2 linked regions of the Methyloferula stellata AR4 genome follow. The protein of the gene in region 1 binds, or shares a complex with, the protein of each later gene. Links are inferred from orthologs where the notes say so. Each region holds a gene or a part of one and is shown on either strand. Other genes may lie near its edges.

Region 1 (3,268 bases):
AGAGCAATATGAGGAGCTCTATCACAGCATCTCGGGCCAATTCGATGAGCCGGCGCTGACGCTGCATTGGCGCGCGGAGGGGCGCTACGAATATACGGTGCTCGCCTTCGTGCCGGGCAGCCAGCCTTTCGACCTCTTCGATCCCGCCCGCAAAGGCCATTCGAAACTCTATGTGCGCCATGTTCTGATCGCACCCGACGCCGATATCATGCCGAGATGGCTGCGCTTCGTCAGCCTCGTCGTCGATACGGCCGATCTGCCGCTCAATCTCTCACGCGAAATGATCCAGGAAAGCCCGCTTTTCGCGGCGATCAAGAAGGGCGTCACCAATCGCGTCCTGCAGGAATTGACCAAATTGGCCGAAACCGACGCGGCCGCCTTCGACAAGATCTGGGAGCATTTCAGCAGCGTCCTGAAGGAAGGTCTTTACGAAGACCCCGAGCGTCGCGACACGCTGTTCAAGCTCGCACGCTTTCCGACCTCCGCTTTTCCCGAGGGCAAGCGCACGCTCGCCGATTATGTCGCGGGCCTGAAGGAAAACCAGACCGCCATCTATTATCTTCTCGGCGATGATCTGAAGCGGCTTGCATCGAGCCCGCAACTTGAAGGATTCCGCGCCCGCGGCATCGAGGTTTTGCTGTTGCCCGATCCGGTCGATGCCTTTTGGGTCGGCACCGCCGCGGGCTTCGACGGCAAGCCGTTTAAATCCGTGTCGCAAGGCGTCGCCGACATCAAGAGCATTCCGTTGAAGGAAGGCGCGCCGCTGCCTGCGAGCGAGGCGACTTCCGCCGGACTTGCGAGCCTCTTTGCTCTGATGAAGCAGGAACTCGCCGATGTCGTCGAGGACGTGCGGGCGTCCGACCGCCTGTCGGAAAGTCCCGCCTGCCTCATCGCATCCGAAACCGGTCTCGACCGGCGGCTCGAGCAGATGCTGGCGCAACATGGCCATGCGAACGGCATTTCGAAACCTGTCCTCGAAGTCAATCCATCGCATCCATTGCTGACCGCGCTCGCGGCCCATGTCGGCGGTCAAGACAAACAGGCTTTCGCCGATATCGTCTGGCTGCTTTTCGACGAAGCCCGGCTGATGGAAGGCGAGAAGCCGGCCGATGCGCCGAAATTCGCCGACCGCCTGACGCGTATTCTCGTGAAGGCGGCAGGCCAACCCGCGGCGTGAGCGCGCCGCTCGCCCTCGATGGGAATATGAGCCGGGCAAAAGCCCAACGCGCTTTGGTCGAGGCCTTTACCGAGGCAGGCCTCGACAGCGCGGCGCTTGATGCCCGCGTGCTCATTTGCGCCGCGCTCGGCATCGATCATGCCGGGCTTTTGCGCGACCCGGATCTGCCGCTGGGCGAACCCGCCTCCCGCCTTGCGGCTTTTGCCGGCCGGCGACTCGCGCGCGAGCCCGTGTCGCGCATTTTGGCGCAACGCGAGTTTTTCGGCGAAACCTATGCCGTGGATCCGGCCGTCCTCGATCCGAGGCCCGACACCGAAACACTGGTCGAAGCGGTTCTCGCGGCACTTGGGCCCCGCGCAAATGAAGCTTTGCGGCTTCTCGATCTCGGCACGGGGTCGGGTGCTATTCTTGGCGCGCTGCTCGGCCGGCTTCCGCAGGCCATCGGTTTTGGCGTGGATCTCTCGCCAGCGGCTTGTGCCGTCGCGCGGCGAAATCTCAGCGCCTTGGGTCTGTCCAACCGCGCTTTCATCCTCGCCGGCCATTGGCTGGCGCCAATCTCCGGACGCTTCGATGTAATTGTCTCCAATCCACCCTATATAAGAGCTGGAGAGATTGCCGGGCTTGATCCCGAAGTCAGACTCTACGATCCGCATCTTGCGCTCGACGGCGGCCCGGATGGGCTTGCGGCCTATGGCGCCATAGCGTCGGCCGTCGCGCCGCATCTGGCGCCGCGCGGCATTCTGGCCTTCGAACTCGGGGCGGATCAGTTGAGCGGAGTCGAATCGATTCTGCGCTCCTATGGACTGGAACCAACTGGCAGGAGGCGCGATTTAGCTGGGCGGGAACGCGTCGTCTTGGCGGGTCTTGAAATCGGGGCCTGAAACTATAAAATCTTGCGCAATCCTCAGGATAGAATCCCTTGCAGCCAGCGTGAGCGTGACAATTTCGCCACAGGGCCGGAGCATCAAATATAATTCTGAACCACGCCCATGAAACCACTTGGCGTTTGTGCCGAAAACGATTAGGGTCCACGCCAAGAATTACCTTTCGCTGCTGATGTTATGGCACGGCAAGGTGTTGAGATCGTCTCCGTCTGATTTGCCAGGGCTCATGACGGATTGAGCGATTTCCATCTCCGCAAGACGATATGGCACAGCGTTGTCGAGGTGATTTTCCCGAACTCTGAGACCCCAAGGCAATCGAGGGTTAAGGACTAAGCCACGGCTGTTCGTGCGCGGAATTCTTGCTAGGCCGGAGAGCCATATCCGCAAGCGTCTTCGCATTCAGACGGTTCATCAATGGCTGGACCAACATGCCGGTAAGGCGATGTGGGGATTGCGGCTTATATTGCCACTCAAGGAACATCAATGAGACCAGGTCAGAACAAGCGTATGCGCGGCGGGCGTAGCAACAACCGCAAGGCGCCGAACCCATTGACGCGGTCCTACGAATCAAACGGTCCTGACGTCAAAATCCGTGGCACAGCCCATCACGTCGGCGAAAAATATCTTCAGCTCGCCCGCGATGCCCAATCTTCCGGCGATCCCGTGATGGCCGAAAGCTACCTCCAGCACGCCGAGCATTATTTCCGGCTGATCGCAGCGGCGCAGCAAGCTCAACAGCAAGCGGCCTTCGGCTATCAACGCCAGCCCGGCGAAGCCGAGACCGACGAAGACGATGATGACGACGATTTCGGCGGCCTGCCGGATCGTTTCGCGTCCCCGCCGGAACGCTTTGCCCCCGCGGCGGCGACGCAGCAACCCTACGCCCAGCAGCCGCCGACCAACGAGGCCCAGCCCTATCAGGAGCGGCCCTATTACAACAATAATGGCAACGGCAGCAGCCATAATAATGGCCGGCAAAATTACGAGCGGCCTGAACGTCAAGACCGCGCGCCGCGCCAAGACCGGAATTTTCAGGGTCAGGACCGTAATCAAGATCGCAATCAGGACCGCGGCTTCCAAGGCCAGGATCGCAATCAGGAGCGGACCTACCAAGACCGCAATCAAGAGCGCAGCTACCAGGACAGGCAGCCCTATCAGGAGCGGCAAGGTCAGAACCGCGATCAGGACTCGCGCGGCAATGGTTCGC
Region 2 (3,264 bases), 3.1 Mb from region 1 along the record:
AGATGGCGGCGCGTCGAGCCATGTCGCGATCGTTGCGCGCGCGATCGGTATCCCGGTCGTCAGCGACATTGCCAATATCATCGATTTCGTCGAACAGGGCGACGCGATCATCATCGACGGCGGCACCGGCGACGTCCATGTGCGGCCATCGACCGATGTCGAGAATTCCTACGCCGAAAAGGCGCGCCTGCGGGCCAGCCGCCAGGCGCAATATCATAAGCTGCGTGATCTGCCCGCCACGACAAAAGACGGCGTAACGATCGAGCTGCAGATGAACGCCGGCCTCATCATCGACCTGCAGCATGTGGCTGAGACCGGCGCCGCGTCGATCGGGCTGTTTCGCACCGAAATCCAATTCATGGTGGCCTCGCAATTTCCGCGCATGAATGAGCAGATCGTGCTCTACCGCTCCGTCTTCGATGCGATCCCGGATAAGCCCATCACCTTCCGCACCCTCGACATAGGCTCGGATAAGGTCCTGCCCTATATGGACAAGGTGGAGGAGGAAAATCCGGCGCTCGGCTGGCGCGCGATCCGCCTCGGTCTCGATCGCCCCGGCCTGTTGCGCTCGCAGTTGCGTGCCATGCTGCGTGCCGGTGCCGGGCGCCAATTGCGCATCATGTTCCCGATGATCGCGACCGTCGAGGAGTTCATAGCGGCGAAGCGCCTCGTCGATCGCGAGATCGCGCATCTGACCCGGCACAAATACGAGCCGCCATCGGATCTCAAGATCGGCGTCATGGTCGAAGTGCCGTCGCTCCTCTGGCAGCTCGACGAGATCTGCGCGCGCGCCGATTTTCTCTCGGTCGGCTCGAACGACCTGGTCCAATATATGTTCGCGGCGGATCGGGATAATCCCCGCGTGGCCAAACGTTTCGACAATCTGTCCGCTCCCATCCTGCGGGCCCTGAAATCGATCGCGGACAAGGCCGCCGAAGCGAAGAAGCCGCTGACGCTGTGCGGCGAAATGGGCGGCAGGCCGCTCGAGGCCATCGTGCTGGTCGCGCTCGGCTATCGCGGGCTTTCCATGTCGCCCGCCTCGATCGGCCCGGTCAAGGCCGCGATCCTGGCCATGGATTTCGCTAAGACGCAGGCCTATGTGATCGACCTGATCACCCGCATCGACGGCGGCCATTCCCTGCGCGGGGATTTGACCGCCTTTGCGAAAACCCACGGCATTCCAATATAAGTTGGAAGATTCGTTTTCAGTGGCCTTTTGCCTGACCTCCATGTTGCCTCAAGATAAACTCGATCTCATCCTGCGCCGCCATGCGGAAATCTCGGCTCGCCTTGCCGCGGGCCATGATTCGGCCTTGTCGCGCGAGCTCGCGGGGCTCGAAGATGTCGCCGCCGCCATTCGCGACTACCGCACCCAGGTCGACGAAGTCGGCGGCCTTGAGGCCATGCTGGTCGACCCTGCAACCGACAGCGAGATGCGCGATCTCGCCGAGGACGAACTCCGCGACGCGCGAGACCGGCTCGAAGGTCTCGAACATCAATTGCGCCTCGCGCTTTTGCCCAAGGATGCGGCGGACGAAAAAAGCGCCATACTCGAGATCCGCGCTGGAACGGGCGGCGACGAAGCCGCGCTTTTTGCCGGCGATCTCTTCCGCATGTATCAGCGCTATGCGGAGCAGAAAGGCTGGACCGTCGAAATCATTTCAGCGAGCGAAGGCACAGCCGGCGGTTTCAAGGAAGTCATTGCCGAGATCACAGGCCGCGGCGTCTTCGCCAAATTGAAGTTCGAGTCCGGCGTTCACCGTGTCCAGCGTGTGCCGGACACGGAAACGCAGGGGCGCATCCATACGTCGGCGGCGACCGTCGCCGTGCTGCCGCAGGCCGAAGACGTCGATGTCGATATCAACGAAAGGGATTTGAAGATCGACCTGATGCGCGCGCAAGGCGCCGGCGGCCAGCACGTCAACAAGACGGAATCGGCGATCCGCATCACGCATCTGCCGACCGGCACGATCGTCTTCGTGCAGGACGAGCGGTCGCAGCACAAGAACCGCGCGCGCGCCATGGCTCTGCTGCGTTCGCGCATTTACGACGCCGAACGCCAGAAGCTCGATGCGGAACGCGCCGCGGACCGCCGCTCGCAAGTGGGCTCAGGCGATCGCTCCGAGCGCATCCGCACCTATAATTTCCCGCAAGGCCGCCTTACCGATCATCGCATCAATCTGACGCTCTATAAGCTCGACAAGGTGATGATCGGCGAAGCACTGGACGAAGTCGTCGACGCGCTCACGACCGATTATCAAGCGGCGCAGCTCGCCGCGAATGATGGATGATGCGCTCCTGAAACTCTCCGCCGATCCCTGGCTTTGCTCGGCGAAGCCTCCCGCGTCGCGCCGATCGACAAATTAAGCGTGGACCTAGTCACTGTTTTCGCAGCGCTTTTTCTCGGCGAAAGACTATCGAGCGTGAACTGGGCCGGAATCGGCTTGATCGCCTTGGGCGCTATCCTCGTGGCCTTTTGATTTAAAAGAAAAATTGGCCGGGTTGAGGGAACACAAAGCATTGCTTAGCCATTAACCCCCATAGCTATCCTCCTGAAATCAGGTCTCACACACGACGCCCGTCGCATGGGTGGCAGGCGGTGAGCTTTTCAAACGATCACGTGGATTTTTGAACGATGCTGATTCGCTACGGGTATGAACTGAGTTTCGAATGTCCCGCGCCGACCTTGATGGTGTGCCTGCTCGATGCGCATGAAGACCGCGCGCATCATGTCGTCCATGATTCCGGCTTCAAGACATGGCCGGCCATTGGGTCTTCGAGCTATACGGACACATTCGGCAATCAGGTCCGGAAATTCATGGCGCCTGCGGGTCTACTGACGATCCATCGCGATTCCATCATCAAGGACGATGGCCTGCCCGATCCGATCATCGAAGACGCGCAAGAAATGCCCCTCGATCGCGTGCCTGATAGCTATCTTATCTACCTGCTTGGCAGCCGCTATTGCGAAACCGATAAGCTGAGCCAGATTGCCTGGGATCTGTTCGGCGCGACGCCGCGTGGGTGGCGGCGGGTTCAGGCCATCTGCGATTTCGTCAATGCGCATGTGACGTTCGGCTATGAATATGCGCGTGCGACCCGCACGGCCTATGAGACCTTCGAAGAGAAGGTCGGCGTTTGCCGCGATTTCGCTCATCTCGCCGTCGCCTTCTGCCGCTGCATGAATATTCCCGCGCGCTATGCCAACGGGTTTTTGGGCGATATCGGCGTGCCGCCTGATCCCGCGCCCATGGATTACAATGC

Evidence for each region.
Region 2: the proteins of prmC (region 1) and prfA are in contact, whole or in part, in a crystal structure (PDB 2B3T), measured with the Escherichia coli proteins. The link is inferred for Methyloferula stellata AR4 from one-to-one orthologs.

Annotation. Positions count from the first base shown.
Region 1 is NZ_ARWA01000001.1:846,679-849,946, reverse strand. The notes cover bases 183-3,130. They hold prmC (peptide chain release factor N(5)-glutamine methyltransferase), read left to right. Parts: upstream 183-1,203; coding sequence 1,204-2,058; downstream 2,059-3,130. Other genes in these bases: A3OQ_RS0104250 (DUF4167 domain-containing protein), read left to right, coding at 2,545-3,130; htpG (molecular chaperone HtpG), read left to right, coding at 183-1,177. Also shown: more of htpG, read left to right, coding at 1-182; more of A3OQ_RS0104250, read left to right, coding at 3,131-3,268. UniProt on the Escherichia coli protein: Methylates the class 1 translation termination release factors RF1/PrfA and RF2/PrfB on the glutamine residue of the universally conserved GGQ motif, i.e. on 'Gln-235' in RF1 and on 'Gln-252' in RF2.
Region 2 is NZ_ARWA01000001.1:3,919,799-3,923,062, forward strand. What follows is about bases 317-3,260. They hold prfA (peptide chain release factor 1), read left to right. Parts: upstream 317-1,229; coding sequence 1,230-2,291; downstream 2,292-3,260. Other genes in these bases: ptsP (phosphoenolpyruvate--protein phosphotransferase), read left to right, coding at 317-1,189; A3OQ_RS0119510 (transglutaminase-like domain-containing protein), read left to right, coding at 2,636-3,260. In the rest of the region: more of ptsP, read left to right, coding at 1-316; more of A3OQ_RS0119510, read left to right, coding at 3,261-3,264. UniProt on the Escherichia coli protein: Peptide chain release factor 1 directs the termination of translation in response to the peptide chain termination codons UAG and UAA.